One region of the Streptomyces sp. NPDC088706 genome, then DNA from elsewhere that is predicted to be linked to it. Evidence: riboswitches for the same ligand, from Rfam matches in the RefSeq annotation. Region 1 holds a riboswitch; each other region holds the start of a gene.

The links. A riboswitch is a leader RNA that binds a small molecule or an ion and turns the genes downstream of it on or off. The one in region 1 is predicted to bind cyclic di-AMP.
Positions count from the first base shown of each region.
Region 2: another riboswitch for cyclic di-AMP. It lies ahead of ACIQAK_RS15075 (NlpC/P60 family protein); the one in region 1 lies ahead of ACIQAK_RS12900 (M23 family metallopeptidase).
Region 3: another riboswitch for cyclic di-AMP. It lies ahead of ACIQAK_RS22510 (M23 family metallopeptidase); the one in region 1 lies ahead of ACIQAK_RS12900 (M23 family metallopeptidase).
Region 4: another riboswitch for cyclic di-AMP. It lies ahead of ACIQAK_RS29330 (LysM peptidoglycan-binding domain-containing M23 family metallopeptidase); the one in region 1 lies ahead of ACIQAK_RS12900 (M23 family metallopeptidase).

Region 1 covers NZ_JBIVLW010000003.1:749,201-753,379, reverse strand. Annotated here, with positions in the region: gene ACIQAK_RS12910 (PrsW family intramembrane metalloprotease) at 1-68, shown strand, start outside; gene ACIQAK_RS12905 (aldo/keto reductase) at 98-1,057, opposite strand; gene ACIQAK_RS12900 (M23 family metallopeptidase) at 1,306-2,349, opposite strand; cyclic di-AMP (ydaO/yuaA leader) riboswitch at 2,361-2,513, opposite strand; gene ACIQAK_RS12895 (PP2C family protein-serine/threonine phosphatase) at 2,723-3,895, opposite strand; gene ACIQAK_RS12890 (MerR family transcriptional regulator) at 4,108-4,179, opposite strand, start outside.
Region 2 covers NZ_JBIVLW010000004.1:415,031-419,209, forward strand. Annotated here, with positions in the region: gene ACIQAK_RS15075 (NlpC/P60 family protein) at 25-1,239, opposite strand; cyclic di-AMP (ydaO/yuaA leader) riboswitch at 1,238-1,404, opposite strand; gene pcrA (DNA helicase PcrA) at 1,674-4,112, shown strand.
Region 3 covers NZ_JBIVLW010000010.1:130,715-134,893, forward strand. Annotated here, with positions in the region: gene ACIQAK_RS22495 (GNAT family N-acetyltransferase) at 1-459, opposite strand, end outside; gene ACIQAK_RS22500 (HPr family phosphocarrier protein) at 619-900, shown strand; gene ACIQAK_RS22505 (GntR family transcriptional regulator) at 1,068-1,775, opposite strand; gene ACIQAK_RS22510 (M23 family metallopeptidase) at 1,999-2,814, opposite strand; cyclic di-AMP (ydaO/yuaA leader) riboswitch at 2,829-2,995, opposite strand; gene ACIQAK_RS22515 (pitrilysin family protein) at 3,219-4,179, opposite strand, start outside.
Region 4 covers NZ_JBIVLW010000019.1:77,474-81,652, forward strand. Annotated here, with positions in the region: gene ACIQAK_RS29325 (SGNH/GDSL hydrolase family protein) at 1-108, opposite strand, end outside; gene ACIQAK_RS29330 (LysM peptidoglycan-binding domain-containing M23 family metallopeptidase) at 271-1,221, opposite strand; cyclic di-AMP (ydaO/yuaA leader) riboswitch at 1,227-1,385, opposite strand; gene ACIQAK_RS29335 (tyrosine-protein phosphatase) at 1,796-2,608, shown strand; gene ACIQAK_RS29340 (DUF6126 family protein) at 2,625-2,801, opposite strand; gene ACIQAK_RS29345 (XRE family transcriptional regulator) at 2,845-3,453, opposite strand; gene ACIQAK_RS29350 (aspartate aminotransferase family protein) at 3,518-4,179, opposite strand, start outside.

The DNA of each region.
Region 1 (4,179 bases):
GCTACGGGTACGGGTACGGCGGGCAGGGCGGACACCACCCCCACGACCCCACCCCGCCTCCCCCGTAGGGTGATTCAGGTGGTTCAGGTGGTCCGGCTCAGGCCGACGCCTCCGTGACCGACGCCTCCGTGAGTACCGCCAGCTCGTCCTCCGTCAGCTCCAGCTCCGCCACGGCGAGCAGCGCGGGAAGCTGCTCGACCGTGCGGGCCGAGGCGATCGGGGCCGCGACCGTCGGGCGGGCGGCGAGCCAGGCGAGGGCGACCGTGGCGATCTCGGCACCCCGTTCCGTGGCGACCTGGTCGAGGGCGGCGAGCACCGCCCGGCCCCGCTCCGACTCCAGGTGCTCGCCCGCCTTCGCGGAGCGGGCGCTCTCCACGTTCGCTCCCGGGCGGTACTTGCCGGTCAGGAAGCCGGAGGCCAGCGCGAAGTACGGGACGGCGGCGAGGCCGGCGCGGGCGGCTGTCTCCTGGAGCGGGCCCTCGTAGGTGGCGCGGGAGACCAGGTTGTAGTGCGGCTGGAGCGCCACGTACCGGGCGAGGCCCTCGCGTTCGGAGAAGTCCAGGGAGGCCTGGAGGCGCTCGGGGCTGATGTTGGAGGCGGCGATGTGGCGCACCTTGCCGTCCTTCACCAGCTGGTCGAGCGCGGTGATGATCTCTTCGACCGGCACGGTCTCGTCGTCGAAGTGCGTGTAGTAGAGATCGATGTGGCCGGTGCCGAGCCTGCGCAGCGACTGCTCGGCCGCGCCCTTGATGGTGGCGGCGGAGAGCCCCTTGTAGTCGGGGTGGGCGCCGACCTTGGTGGCCACGACGATGTCGGAGCGGTTGGAGCGCGAGGCGAGCCACTTGCCGATGACGGTCTCCGACTCACCGCCCTGGTTGCCCTCGATCCAGGCGGTGTAGGCGTCGGCGGTGTCGACGAAGTTGCCGCCGGCCGCCGCGTACGCGTCGAGGACGGCGAAGGACTGCTCCTCGTCGGCCGTCCAGCCGAAGACGTTGCCGCCGAGGGAGAGAGGGAAGACCTGGAGGTCGGAGCTGCCGAGAGTGCGCAGAGAAGTCATGTGTGTTCAACGGCGGCTGCGGAGCCGCGTATTCCGCGCCCCCGCGGCCGGTCCGCCGGACCGGTCCGACTCCCGCCACCGTCCCCGGACGGACCGGGCCCGCTTGCGCCACCCGCCCCCGGACGGACCGGCAGCCCTGACGTCGGGGGGTGAACGTCAGGGCTGCCGGGGTTTCGGAGCGGGTGGGTGGTGCGCCCGCGCGCCGGAGGGGCGCGGAGGGGCGCGGAGGGCTGCCGATTACGGCGGCCTCAGACGGACAGACCCTTGCTGTTCAGCCATGCCATCGGGTTCAGGGCCGAGCCGCCCGCCGTGTGGACCTCCAGGTGGAGGTGGACACCGGTCACGTTGCCGGTCGCGCCCATGCGGCCGATGGTCTCGCCGGTGCTGACCTTCTGGCCGACCGAGACGTCGATCGAGGACTGGTGGGCGTACCAGACCTCCGTGCCGTCCTCGAGCTGGAGGACCGTGCGGTAGCCGTACGAGCCGGACCAGCCGGCCGACGTGATCGTGCCGCTGTGCACGGCCTTGAGCGGCGCACCGGCCGCCCCGGCGAAGTCCAGGCCGGTGTGCTGACCGGAGGACCACATCGCGCCGGACTGACCGTAGGTCGAGGTGATCGTGTACGAGGAGGCGGGCAGCGTGTAACTGGCGCGGAGCTCGGCGAGGCGCTTTTCCTCGGCCTTCTTCTCCGCCGCTTCCTTCGCCGCCTTCTTCTCGGCGGCGACCTCGGCCTTGGCCTTGGCCTCCGCCTGGTCCTGCTGCTTCTTCGCGTCGGCGGCGGCAGTCTCGGCCGCGGCCTTCTCCTCGGCTGCCTTGGCCTCGGCGTCGGCGCTGGCCTGCTGCTGCTCGGCCTGCTGGAGGATGCGGGCGCGCAGGGCCTCGCCCGCGTCGGTGGTGCCCTGCTCGGCCTCGGCGTACGTGATGCCCGCGGTGGTGAGCGGTGCTGCGGTGACCGGTGCGGCCTCGGCGTCCCCGGACATGAAAGCGCCGACGCCGGGGAGGGACTTGGCGTCGGGGAGATTGTCCGCGAGGGAATCGGGAAGAGAGATGGAGACCGGCGGCTTGCTCTGGGCGGTGGCCATGCCACCCGCACCGACGGCCGCTATGACGCCGACCCCGAGGACGGTGGAGCTACGGGCGAGACCCCGCTGCTTGGCCACGCGGTGCTTGCCGCGCACGGGACGGATGGACTCCGCGGTGGGATTCCACTCCTCCCACGTCCGCTCCGGGCCACCGAACGTGTCGGCACTGAAGGGTGACGGGGCCTCAGGAGCAGGCTGATTGGACGCCACGTGGGCGCACTCCTTTCCTTCCTTCTCGCCTACCGGGTTAGCTGACGGGTTCGGAGCAGGAAGGTCTCCTACGGGCCCCTCCGCCTCTCACGAGACGCAGGCTCCCGATTCACCCCATGTAGGTGGTTCCCCGGTTCCCTTGCGGAATTCGGCGCTCGCGCACGGCGCCGTCCTGACGACGGCTGGGACGACCGCGCTGCGTTATCGAACGTTAATAGACAGACGGGCCCGATTCCAAGCTGTTCCTGTTGATCATTAACGCCTCCGACAGGGACCTATCCCCCACAAGCGGTCCGAATCGGGCGACTTGGCGGTCCATCGCCCACACCTCATTTTCTGATGGTGTGTCAACTGTTAAGCGGAGCGGTGTTCCTCAGTTACGCACGGTGTCATCGCCGCGGCCGACGATCTTCACCGTCGTCCGCCGCGGGGGCTGCCCCTCCGCGGGCCGGCTGACCGCGAGCAGCGCCAGGTCGTCCGTCGAACGGCCGCCGGTGTGCAGCCGTACGTCGTCGGTGAGCGCCGAGAGCAGCTCCTCGGGACCGGGGAAGATCCGGCCACGCAGCCGGGCCGCCGGGTCGTAGAAGGACCCGCTCGCGTCCCGGGCCTCGGAGAGACCGTCCGTGAAGGCGAGCAGCGTCGAACCGGCGGGCAGTTCCCACTCGTCGGCCCGGTCGGGCCACACACCCAGGTCCATTCCCAGCGGCAGCGCGGGCACGGACGGCGCGAGGACATCGAGGGACCCGTCCGCGTGCAGCAGGATCGGCTCGGGGTGGCCGCGGTTGACCAGCCGCAGCGAGGCCGAACCGGGCGGGATCTCGGCCAGCACGGCGGTGATGAACCCCTCCATGGCGTCCAGCCCGTACCGCCGCGTCCCCTCCCGCGCGAGCGCCCGCTCCAGCCGCTGCGCGACCCCCTCCAGCGACCGCTCCTGCTCGGCGGCCTCCCGGAACGCCCCGATGATCACCGCGACCGCCTCCACGGCGTCCAGCCCCTTGCCGCGTACGTCGCCGACGACCAGGCGCACGCCGTACGGGGTGTCCGCCACCGCGAACAGGTCCCCGCCGACGAACTCGTCCGCCTGGGCCGCCTCGTACCGCGCGGCCACCTGGAGCCCGCCGATCCGCTCCGCGGGCGTCGGCAGCACGGCCCGCATGGCCGTCTCCGCGATGACCCGCGCCGAGGCCAGCTGCTCGTTGCTGCGGCGCACGACCCCGTTGATGACGAGGGCCAGGGCCGCGGCGGTGAACACGGTGATCATCTCGATGACCGGGACGACCTGGGTGGACGTCCCGTCGAAGAGCCGCATCACGATGACGGAGAGGACCGAGGCCACGCCCGTACGGACCGTGCTGGCCAGCGAGAAGAAGGGCGCGGCGATCAGCGGCGCGGCCACGTACAGGGGAACGGCGGTGAAGTTGGGCGGCGCCAGGGCGTCGAAAACGAGCCCGCCGGCGATCACCAGCAGCGGCAGCAACCGGACGAACCGCCGGGTACCGGCGTTCCGGGCCACCACCGGCTTCCCGCGCCCCGTTGAGCCGGGCATGGCGCGCCCCGCAACGCCGAGGCTCCCCATCACGCGTGCGCGCCTCTTCTCCGCCATCCCCACCTGTGCGCTCCTGCCCGGTCCGGCCACGGCTGCGGACGGTACCGCGCCCCGTCCAGGCTTCCCGGCGCCGCGCCGTGCGGCGACCCGTCGTCGGCCAAATAGGGGGAAGCGGCGAGGAACCCCACGCACTCCGTGGCCGGTCCCCGTGGTCAGTCGGAGAGCCGGTGTTCCGCGTAGATCGTCAGTGCATCCCGTACGAAGGCGGCGGTGCCGTCCCCGTA
Region 2 (4,179 bases), on a different contig from region 1:
GAGGCGACCACCCCGCGCCCGGCACTACGCCGGGCGCACGCTGCCGTAGACCGGCATGGAGTAGATCGACTCCTCGCGGACGTTCGCCCCCGGCTTCGGGGCGTGGATCATCATCCCGTCGCCCTTGTAGATGCCGACGTGGCTGATGTCGTCGTAGAAGAAGACCAGGTCACCGGGGCGCAGGTCGGCGGTGGCGACCCGGGTGCCGAATTTCACCTGGTCCCAGGTGGTCCGGGGCAGTGTCACGCCCGCCTCCCGCCACGCCGCCTGCGTCAGCCCCGAGCAGTCGTACGAGGACGGGCCCGAGGCCCCCCACACGTACGGCTTCCCGATCTGGGCGCGGGCGAAGGCCAGCACCTTCTCGGCCTTGGCGGCGTAGCCGCTGCCCGCCCCGGTCCCGGTACCCGTACCCGTACCGGAGCCCGGGCTCGTCCCCGTACCGCTGCCGGAGCCGGAGCCGTTGTCCCCGCCGGACTCCTTCGCGGCCTCCTCGCGCGCCTTCTTCTCGGCCTTCTCCCGCTCCTTGGCCTCGGCGGCCTGGCGGCGGGCCAGCCGCTCCGCCTTCTCCTTGGCCTCGGCCTCCTTCTTGCGCTCCAGCTCCGCCAGCCGCGCCTTCTCCTCGGCGGTCAGCTTCGACAGCAGGGACCGGGCCTCGGTCAGCTTGGTCTGCACGTTCCGCTTGCCGGTGCGGAGCGCGGTCTGGGTCTCGGTGAGCGTCTCCAGGCTCTTCACGGCCTCCGCGCGCTTCCTCGACACCGCGGCCTGCTGCGTACGGAAGTCGTCGACGGCCTTCTGCTGCCGTTCGGTCGCCCGGCTCATCAGCTGGTTCTGGTCGAAGTAGGACTGCGGGTCGTCCGCCAGGAAGAAGGTCGCGGTGGGTGCGATGCCACCGGTGCGGTACTGCGCGGCCGCGTAGGCCCCCAGCTCCCTGCGCGCCTCGTTGATCCTCTCGGTCCGCTTCGCCACGTCGGAGAGCAGCGTGTCGACCTTGGTGCGCTGGGCCGTGGAGGCGGCCTTGGCGCGGTTGTACTGCTGGGTCGCGCTGCCCGCCTGCCGGTAGAGCTCGTCGACCTTCTTCCGGACGTCCTCGATGGCCGGTTTCGGCTCGGCGGGGGCCGCCGTCGCGCTCTGCGTGGAGAGAAGCGTCACGGAGGCCAGCGCGGCCGTCGTGAACCCGACGGCGGGGGTGGTGGTGCGCACCTTCGCGCGCGGCTTGCGATGCGATGCCAAGACCGGCATCTCCTTCCGTGGACCGCCTACCGGGTTAGCTGTCGGGTTCGGACGGAACGGAAGGCTGTCCTACGGTCCGGATGCGAGGGTACGGACCGATTCACCCCGGTTCTGCGTGTGGGTCCCCGGTTCCGAACTGCTGGGAGGGCAGCGCGGATTCGGCAGAGGTGACCGTGAGACGCGGTTCGTCTCTGGGAGGTACGGATCACCTGACCGAGCACGCTAGCCAACCCGTGGCACCGCTGGGAAGGAGGTGGAGCGATATGCCCGATACATTTTCGTGACCTTTCCGGGTCCGCGGTCCCGCACCCCCTCCGACCGGGCACTCCTTCACGGAACGTGGACGTCCGCTCTCCTTGCGTGCGGGTGGCGCGCTGGTGCCGGTGGCCGCTTCCCGGCTTCGACGGAAGGTTGTCGGTGCGGCCCTCTAGACTCGGATGGCGATGAGCAGCCTCTTTGACGACAACTTCCTGACCGGCCTCCAGTCCGCGGAGGACGGCCCGCCGCCGCCCCCCGAGGACCACGCACCCGAAGCGGTGCCGGAGGGACTCTTCGAGGGCGTCTTCGACGCGCCCCCGCCGCCCCGGGACGGGTACTACCGGGACGGCCACCCGCGCCCGGTCATCGACGCCGCGGCGCTGCTCGATGGGCTGAACACCGAGCAGCGCGCCGCCGTCGTGCACGCCGGGTCCCCGCTGCTCATCGTCGCCGGGGCCGGCTCCGGCAAGACCCGGGTGCTGACCCACCGCATCGCGCACCTGCTGGCCGAGCGCGGGACGCACCCGGGGCAGATCCTGGCGATCACCTTCACCAACAAGGCCGCGGGCGAGATGAAGGAGCGCGTCGAGCAGCTGGTGGGCCCGCGCGCCAACGCCATGTGGGTCATGACCTTCCACAGCGCGTGCGTCCGCATCCTGCGCCGCGAGTCGAAGAAGCTCGGCTTCACCTCGTCGTTCTCGATCTACGACGCCGCCGACTCCAAGCGCCTGATGGCCCTGGTCTGCCGCGATCTCGACCTGGACCCCAAGCGCTACCCGCCGAAGTCCTTCACCGCCAAGGTCTCCAACCTCAAGAACGAGCTCATCGACGAGGAGACCTTCGCCGGACAGGCGGCCGATGGTTTCGAGAAGACCCTGGCCCAGGCGTACGCGCTCTACCAGGCCCGCCTGCGCGAGGCCAACGCGCTGGACTTCGACGACATCATCATGACGACGGTCCACCTCCTCCAGGCCTTCCCGGACGTCGCCGAGCACTACCGGCGCCGCTTCCGCCACGTCCTGGTCGACGAGTACCAGGACACCAACCACGCCCAGTACACGCTGGTACGCGAGCTGGTCGGCCCGGCCGGGGAGGCCGACGCCCCCGCCGAGCTGTGCGTGGTGGGCGACGCGGACCAGTCGATCTACGCCTTCCGGGGCGCGACCATCCGCAACATCCTCCAGTTCGAGGAGGACTACCCGAGCGCGACGACGATCCTGCTGGAGCAGAACTACCGCTCCACGCAGACGATCCTCTCCGCCGCCAACGCGGTCATCGAGCGCAACGAGAGCCGCCGCCCCAAGAACCTGTGGACCAACGCCGGCAGTGGCGCCCGCATCACCGGTTACGTCGCCGACACCGAGCACGACGAGGCGCAGTTCGTCGCCGAGGAGATCGACCGGCTGACGGACAAGGGCGACGCCAAGGCGGGCGATGTCGCCGTCTTCTACCGCACGAACGCCCAGTCCCGTGTCTTCGAGGAGATCTTCATCCGCGTCGGCCTGCCGTACAAGGTCGTCGGCGGCGTGCGCTTCTACGAGCGCAAGGAGGTCCGGGACGTCCTGGCCTACCTCCGTGTCCTCGCCAACCCCGAGGACACCGTCCCGCTGCGCCGCATCCTCAACGTGCCCAAGCGCGGCATCGGCGACCGCGCCGAAGCCATGATCGACGCCCTGTCGATGCGCGAGAAGATCTCCTTCCCGCAGGCGCTGCGCCGCGTCGACGAGGCGTACGGCATGGCGGCCCGCTCGTCCAACGCCGTCAAGCGCTTCAACACGCTGATGGAGGAGCTGCGCACCGTCGTCGAGTCCGGCGCCGGACCCGCCGTCGTGCTCGAAGCCGTCCTGGAGCGCACGGGCTATCTCGCCGAGCTCCAGGCCTCCACCGACCCGCAGGACGAGACCCGCGTCGAGAACCTCCAGGAACTGGCCGCCGTCGCCCTGGAGTTCGAGCAGGAGCGCGCCGAGACGGAGGGCGCCGGCACCCTCGCGGAGTTCCTGGAGAGGGTCGCGCTGGTCGCCGACTCCGACCAGATCCCCGACGAGGACGAGGACGGCTCCGGCGTCATCACGCTGATGACCCTGCACACCGCCAAGGGCCTGGAGTTCCCGGTCGTCTTCCTCACCGGCCTGGAGGACGGCGTCTTCCCGCACATGCGGGCCCTCGGCCAGACCAAGGAGCTGGAGGAGGAGCGCCGCCTGGCGTACGTGGGCATCACCCGCGCCCGTGAGCGGCTCTACCTGACCCGGGCCGCGATGCGCAGCGCCTGGGGCCAGCCCTCGTACAACCCGCCCTCGCGGTTCCTGGAGGAGATCCCGGACCAGCACCTGGAGTGGAAGCGCAAGGGCCCGATGGCCGCCCCGGCCGGACCCACCTCGGGCATCACGTCCTCGCTCTCCTCCTCGCGCGCCCGCTCCGGCCCCTCGGGCTTCGCCACCCGGCGCTCCACGGAGAAGCCCACGGTCACGCTGGTGGTCGGGGACCGGGTCACGCACGACCAGTTCGGGCTCGGCACGGTGACGGCCGTGGAGGGGATCGGCGACCAGGCCAAGGCGACGGTGGACTTCGGCGACGAGCGCCCCAAGAAGCTGCTCCTGCGGTACGCGCCGGTCGAGAAGCTGTAGGGCGGGCACGGGAAGGCCGGCGGAGCAGCTGTAGGACGGGCACGAGAAGGCCGGCGGAGCAGCTGTC
Region 3 (4,179 bases), on a different contig from region 1:
CTCGGCGGCGAACCGTCGGATGGAGCGCTCGCGGGCGACGGCGGCGATGTGTTCGAGCAGTGCCGAGGCGACTCCGCGGCCCTGGTGGGCGTCCTGGACGAGGAAGGCGACCTCGGCCTCGTCGGCGGGGGCGGAGGCGGGCCTGCCCTGCTCGTTGATGCGGTCGTAGCGGACGGTCCCGATGAACTCACCGCCGATCGTGACGGCCAGCCCCACCCGGTCGACGTAGTCGTGATGGGTGAAGCGGTGCACGTCCCGGTCGGAAAGGCGGGGGTACGGGGCGAAGAACCGGTAGTACTTCGACTCGTCGGACACCTGCTCGTAGAAGCTGACCAGCCGCTCGGCGTCGTCCGTGGTGATCGGCCTGATGCGCGCGGTGCCACCGTCGCGGAGCACCACGTCCGCTTCCCAGTGGTCGGGGTACGCCTGATGCGGACTCTGCTCCGGGGTGGGCTCCATGGGCAAAGCCTACGGCCGGCATCCCGGTCGCGGAGGGATCGGTACCGGGGCAGTGTGAGGACGACCGGGTGGAGGCCGGCCGGAGGGAGACCGGGCACAGCATTGCGCACCGCGTGAGAGACTGGTCTAGACAACCGTTGACATGTGAAGGGCAGAACCATGGCTGAGCGCCGCGTAAACGTCGGTTGGGCCGAGGGCCTGCACGCCCGCCCCGCTTCCATCTTCGTCCGTGCCGCCACGGCTTCCGGCGTCCCGGTGACGATCGCCAAGTCCGACGGCAACCCGGTGAACGCCGCCTCCATGCTCGCGGTGCTCGGCCTGGGCGCGCAGGGTGGCGAGGAGATCGTGCTCTCGTCCGACGCGGACAACGCCGAGGCCGCTCTGAACCGTCTGGCGAAGCTGGTCGCCGAGGGCCTCGAAGAGCTTCCCGAGACCGTCTGACGATCCCGGGGCCGTACAACGGCGACGGACCTGAGCCGTGGTTCCGCTGTGGGGGACCACGGCTTCTTCGTTATTTCTGACACCGAAGCGTCGGCCATTGCAGGCCCTATTCGGGCAGCACGAATGAAGCCCTCGGAAATTACTTCTCTTTGTATACGGCGTCCTTGTTAATGACGGACACCCGCGATGTTTACGCCATGTTGCGAAGAACTCACCCGGGGCGGCGGAGCCGCGCGCCGGCCGGGACGGTCCGGGCGGCGCAGCCGGTGGGCGCCGACGGCTCGTTCCGCGTGCTGGGCGGTCAGCGCCCTGGCCCGTTCCGCGTCGCCGCGCGCCACCGCGTCCACGATGGCCCCGTGCTCGACCCAGGAGTCGACCGGGCGAGCCGGCTGCTCGACGGCGTACATCCATGCGATCTTGTGTCTGAGCTGGGTGAGCAGGGCGATGAGGCCAGGACTGCCGGAGGCCTGGGCGAGGGTCTCGTGGAACCATCCGCCCAGCGACCGCAGATCCTCCCCCTCCCCCCGGCGGGCCCGCTCCTGGCCCAGCCTGACCAGCCCGCGGAGCACCTTGAGGTGCGCTTCCGTGCGGCGCTGGGCGGCCCGGGCGGCGCCGAGCGGCTCCAGGAGCATCCGCACCTCCAGCAGGTCGGCGGCCTCCTGCTCGGTGGGCTCGGCGACACAGGCCCCGGCGTGCCTGCGGGTGACGACGAAGCCCTCGGACTCCAGGGTGCGCAGCGCCTCGCGCACCGGGACGCGGGAGACCCCGTACCGCCGTGCCAGCAGCTCCTCGGTGAGGCGGCTGCCGCGCTCGTAGACACCGGAGACGATGTCGTCACGGATCGCCGTGCATACCGAATGCGCGGGAATGCGCATGTCCGAACCTCCGCCTTAATCCCCGCGAAACGCGGCCGGCCGACGCCTGTTCCGTGACTCTATTGCAATCCGCAGCAATTTCCGATGGCAGGCCGGAATTGATGGATATCTTCTGGCCGGAGGCCGGGGACGGAGATGTCGGTCACGGCGGTTTCCCGGCGCATGGCCGAAGGCCCCGGCGGGAAACCGGGGCCTTCGGGCGGGGAGGCCGCGCGAGGCGGGGTCAGACGTTCAGGCCGTGCGAGCGCAGGTAGGCGACCGGGTCCATGTCCGAGCCGTACTCCGGGGTGGTCCGGGCCTCGAAGTGCAGGTGCGGGCCGGTGGAGTTGCCGGTGGAGCCGGAGAGGCCGATCCGCTGGCCGGAGGTGACGCTCTGACCGACGGAGACGCCGATCGAGGAGAGGTGGCCGTACTGGGTGTATGTGCCGTCCGTCATCCGCAGCACGATGTTGTTGCCGTACGCCCCGCCCCAGCCGGCCTCCACGACCGTGCCGGCGCCGACCGCGACGACGGAGCTGCCGGAGGCGGCCTGGAAGTCCACGCCGGAGTGGCTGCCGGAGGACCAGAGCGCGCCGCCCGACTTGTAGCCGGTGGTGACGGACGAGCCGGCGACCGGGAGGTGGAAGGCGTTCAGACGGGCGCGCTCGGCGGCGCGGGCGGCCCGGGTCTTCTCCTCGCGGACCTCCTCGGCGCGGGCGTCGGCCTCGCGCTGGGCCTCCGCCTTCGCCTTGGCCTTCGCGGCCTTGACCTTGGCCTCGGCGGCCGCCTTGGCCTTCGCCCTCGCCAGGGCCTCGGCCTGCTCGTGCTGCACCTGGGCCTGCGCGTCGATCTGCTCGGCGAGCGTGGCATCGAGGGCGATGGCCTGGGCGAGGCCGCTCTCGGCGGCCTTGGGGGTCTCGGGGTCCGCAGCGGCGGCCGGGGAGGCCAGGGAGCCGAGGACTCCGGTGGTGGCCAGGGCCGCGATGCCGGCGGCCTGGGCGCCGCGGCGCGTCAGGCGGCTCGGGGCACGGTGCTTCCCGGTGGCACGGGTGAACGCCATGGAGGAGCTGGTTCCTTTCCTTCCTTCTCGCCTACCGGGTTAGCTGACGGGTTCGGAGCAGGAAGGTCTCCTACGGATTCCCACGCCGGGTCGCGGCACGGGCTTCCGATTCACCCCAGGGACTGCGTGGGTCCCCGGCTCCCCAGGCTCGCGCCTGACAGGGACTCGGCGATGGCTGCCCGGCGCCGCGGATGCGGCATACGGGTGACGGACAGCCGGGCCGACGCTAGGCGGGCAGACTTCCCACCACCAAGCGGACAAGGGGATTTGTCGCGCATCCCACAGGGCGAAGAGTCACTCTCTCCTGCAAAGGGGATGAAAAGGACCTGGCGAATATAAGGGAGGACCCCGGCGAATCCTTGTCCGCCGGGGTCCTCTTCGTTCTGATGTGTGCCGACGGTGCGTCAGCCGCTGACGACGGTCACCTCTCCGATGCCGAGCGCCTTCACCGGCTCCGCGATCTGGGCCGCGTCGCCCACCAGGACCGTGACCAGTCGGTCCACCGGGAAGGCGTTGACCACGGCCGCGGTCGCCTCCACGGTGCCCGTCTCGGCGAGGCGGGCGTAGAGCTGGGCCTGGTAGTCGTCGGGCAGGTGCTGCTCGACCTGGTCGGCCAGTGTGCTCGCCACCGAGGCGGCCGTCTCGAACTTCAGCGGGGCGACGCCCACCAGGTTCTGCACGGCGCTCTCGCGCTCGGCGTCGGTCAGCCCCTCGGCCGCCAGCGTCCGCAGGACCGTCCAGAGGTCCTCCAGCGCCGCGCCGGTGGACTCGGTGTCCACCGAACCGCTGATGGCGAGCATCGCCGCGCCGCCCGCGTCGGGGCCGCTGGAGCGCAGGACCTGGGCGAAGGCCCGTACGCCGTAGGTGTAGCCCTTCTCCTCGCGCAGCACCCGGTCCAGCCGGGAGGTGAGCGTGCCGCCCAGGCAGTACGTGCCGAGCACCTGCGCGGGCCACACGCGCTCGTGCCGGTCGGCGCCGATGCGGCCGATGAGCAGCTGGGTCTGGACCGCGCCGGGGCGGTCCACGATCACCACACGGCCGGTGTCGTCGGCGGTGATCGGCGGGACCGGGCGGGCCCGGCCGGCGTCGCCCGACCAGTCACCGAGGGTGTCGGCGAGCAGGGCGTCCAGGTCGATGCCGGTGAGGTCGCCGACGATCACGGCCGTCGCGGTGGCCGGGCGGATGTGGGCGTCGAAGAAGGCCCGCACGGCGGCGGCGTCGATCCGCCGCACGGTGTCCTCGGTGCCCAGCCGCGGGCGGGACATCCGGGCGGTGGCCGGGAAGAGCTCCTTGGAGAGCTGCTTGGCGGCGCGCCGGGACGGGTTGGCCTGCTCGTGCGGGATCTCGTCGAGGCGGTTGCCGACG
Region 4 (4,179 bases), on a different contig from region 1:
GAAGGTGCCGTCGGGGCCGGGGTCGCCGACGCCTTCGGTGAAACTGTCCCCGATCGCCGCGTACGACCCGATGATGTTCTGTCGCTGGGTTCTCGAATCGTCTGCCACAAGCGCATATCCTGCACGGTTCGATGTGACCTACGCGACCGTAATACGGGGTTGACGGGTGGTGAGATAGACCACCCGGTCAGGTTTCGGTAAAGCCGGAATAAGCGGAGGGGCGGTGCGCCGCCGCGCACCGCCCCCCGATCACTTATCGCTGCCCTCGGGTCAGAGGGAGACGTTGTGCGCTCGCAGGTAGGCGATCGGGTCGACGTCCGAGCCGTAGCTCGGGCCGGTGCGGACCTCGAAGTGGAGGTGCGGGCCGGTGGAGTTGCCGGTGGAGCCGGAGAGGCCGATCTGCTGGCCGCCGGTGACGGTCTGGCCCACCGAGACGTTGAGCGAGGACTGGTGGGCGTACTGGGAGTACATGCCGTCCTCGTGCTGGATGACGACCTCGTTGCCGTACGAGCCGCTGTTGCCGGCCGAGACCACGGTGCCCGGTCCGATGGCGAGGACAGGGGTACCGGAGGCGGCCTGGAAGTCCGAGCCGGTGTGGTAGCCACTGGACCAGCTGGCGCCGGAGGCACGGTACTGGGTGGTGACGTTGGGGCTGGCCAGCGGTGCCGACCAGCCGGAGCCGTTGGCCTCGGAGGAGCCGGTCTGCGCGGAGGTGCCGGAGTCGTCGGCCGATGCGGTGTCCGCCTTCGGAGCCTTCTTCGGGGCGGCCTCGGGGGCCGGCTCGGCCTTCTTCGGGGCGGCCTTGGGAGCCGGAGCGGACTCCTTGGCCTCCGAAGGCGCGGCGGAGCCGGACGCCTTGGCGCCGAGGGTGAGCTTCATGCCCGGGAAGATCAGGCTGGGGTTCTCGCCGACGGTCGAGCGGTTGTCCTGGTACAGCTTCTGCCAGCCGCCCTTGACCTGGTGCTCGGATGCGATCTTGGCGAGGTAGTCACCGGAGACGACGGAGTACGTCTTCGGGGCGGCCTTCGCCTTGACGGGCGCGGCCTGCGGCGCGGACTGAGCGGCGGCCGAGGCGGCGGCGGGGGCCGCCTTCTCCGCGGCGTGCGCGCCGGTGGCGCCCATCAGCGGGAGGGCGAGTACGGCTCCGCCGGTGCCCGCGGCGAGGACGCCGCGGTGGATCGGGCCGGACTTGGGACGACGGTGCTTACCCTTTGCGGGCATGGGGTGGTTCCTCTCCGGCGCCTGCGAGGTGAGCTGTCGGGTTCGAGCTGGAGATGCCCGGCCGCCGGATGGCGACTTCACCCCGAGCCGGTCCGGATCGCTCCGGGCCGGCGGCTTACCTGGTTCCCCCGCTCCTGCCACGCGTGAGTGGGTGGATGCGAATTCCGGGCGGCGGCAGGATTAGGCGGTCCGTCCGGATTGACGGTGACCGTAAACGAGTCAGGACGACGGGAACAAGCCCTCGGATGCACCCCGGAATGGTCGATTCAATTTCGCTCCGGATTTCCCGTCACACTCCGTGGATTACGGATCTTGGCTTTCCGTACGGATACCGGGAAAACGCCCGGGCGCCACCGCCACGGTCCGTCACGGATATGATCCCGCTCACCCGGGGAATCCCATCTCCCCCATTAGTGGGGCATGTTCTGCGAAATACACCAATACGGACATGGCACCCGCGCCACATCTGACGCCCGGTCAGCGCACTGATGGTTGCCTGGTGAACCGATGTCGTATCGTCGCAGGGGCGCCCTCGCCGGAGAGCGGCGCCGACGCAGAGATTCCAGGAGCCACCGTGACGCAGCAGGTGCCGCAGGTCCCGCCGACCGAGACCGCACTGACCGGAGTCCGCAACTTCCGCGACGTGGGTGGGCTCCCCACCACGGACGGGCGGCGCACCGCCTTCGGCCGGCTCTACCGCAGCGGCCACCTGGCGCACGCCACCGCCGAGGACGCGCTCTTCCTCGGCGGGCTCGGGCTGCACACCGTCTTCGACTTCCGCAACTCCGCCGACCACCAGCTCGACGGGTACGACGTCGAGCTGGCCGGTGTCCGCAATGTCAGCATTCCGCTCTCCGACCCGGCCGACGGAGCCGAGTTCTGGCGGCTGGTGCGCGACGGGAACATCGAGCAGCTGCGCTCGATCCTGGCGAACGGCAAGGGCACCGAGCGCATGATCCACATGTACCGGTCGACCATCGTGGACCGCACGGCCGAGCACAGCCGGGTGCTGCACGCCCTGGCGGAGGACAGCGTGCCCGCCCTCATGCACTGTGCTGCGGGCAAGGACCGGGCCGGTCTGTCGATCGCGGTCTCGCTGCTCGCGGTCGGCGTCGAGCGCGAGGCGATCGAGGCGGACTACCTCAAGTCCAACGACCCCCACCGCCGGTACAAGGTGAAGCGCTCGGACATGTCCGAGACCGGGATGTCCGCCGAGGTGATGGAGCTCCTGAACCCGCTCTTCGGAGCGCAGGCCTCCTACCTGGCGGCGGCGTTCGCGGCCATCGACGAGACCTGGGGAACGACGGACCGCTACCTGGCGGAGGGGCTGAACGTCTCCTCCGTGACCCGGGAGCGGCTGCGCGAGCGGCTGCTCGACCAGGGCTGATCGGCAGGCCGGACGCTCACTCGGCCCCTGCCACCATGAAGAGCAGGTAGAGGAAGGCCGCGATCACATGGCCGACCACCAGGTAGGCCAGCAGCCTGATCACGAGACCGCGCGGCATCCGGCGCTCCTGCGAGTCCCGCGTGGTCCTGGGACGCCGCGGGCTCAGCGGGTCGTAGTGCTCGGAATCGGACATGACGGTCCTCTCTGCCGGCCTCGCGGCCGGGGGAACGAAGGGGTCAACGCGCGCGCAGTGCGTTGCCGAGGCAGAGCTCGGCCGCGGGGCTCTGCAGCAGGGAGTGGACGAAGAGCAGCTCGGCCCCGCCGCGGTCCAGGGCCGCGATCCGGTGCGGGGTGAGCGAGTCGAAGTGGGCGCTGTCGCCGGGGTCCAGATCGTGCACGGTCTCCCCCAGCGCGACCCGCAGCCGCCCGCCGAGGACGTACAGCCACTCCTCACCGGGGTGCACCCGGACCAGATCGCCCTGGGCGCCGTACGGTACGCGGACCCGCAGCGCCTGCATGGCGCGGCCGGAACCGCCCGTCCGGCGGTACATCCAGCCGTCGGCCTCGGCGCCCTCGAAGGCGCCGCCCCGGATGACCGCCTCCCGCTCGGGCGGCTGCTCGCCGAGCAGCTCGGAGACCGTCGTACCGTAGATGCGGGCCAGGCCGAGCAGCATGGGCAGCGAGGGCTGCCTGCGGCCCGTCTCCAGCCGGGAGAGGTGGGCCGGGGAGAGTCCGGCCCGCTGGGCGGCGGTCTCCAGGGTGAGACCGCGGCCCCGGCGCAGATCGCGCAGGCGGGGTGCGACGCCGGGGAGTTCGCCGGCCGCCCCTTCGTCCGGAGGGTTCATGCCTCCATTGGGCCAGGAACTTTCCTCCCGGGCAAACTATTTGCCCGGGAGGCAAAATCAGCGGTCAGCGGTTGGCCACGGCCTGCTTGACCAGCGTCCGGCCGAAGTCCCACATCAGGCCGCCGCCGCTGTGCGCGTCGTCCATGACCTCCGTGAACGCCGATACGAAGCGGTCCACCTCCGCCTCCCCGATGATCAGTGGCGGGATCAGCTTGATCACTTCCAGGTGGTCGCCGGAGACCTGGGTGAGGATGCGGTGCTTCCGCAGCAGCGGCACCACGACCATCTGGGCGAAGAGTCCCTTGCGGGCCGCCTGGAGCATGGTCCAGCGGCCGCGGAGCTTCAGCGAGGCGGGCCGGCCGAACTCGATGCCGATCATCAGCCCGCGCCCGCGCACCTCGTGCAGCAGCTCGTAGCGGTCCACCAGTGCCGTCAGGCGCTCCCGCAGCAGATCTCCGGTGCGCCGGGCGTTCGCCACCGTCTCCTCGTCCTCCATCACCGTGAGCACCGCGAGCCCCGCCGCCATGGCCTGGGCGTTGGAGCCGAAGCTCGCGGAGTGGACGAGGACCCGGTCCATCGAGGAGTAGACCCTGCGGAAGATCCAGTCCTTGCCGAGCGTCGCGCCGACCGGAACATAGCCGCCGGAGAGCGCCTTGGCGACGCAGACGAGGTCGGGCTCGACTCCCTCCTCGTGCTGGTAGGCGTAGAAGTCCCCGGTCCTGCCCA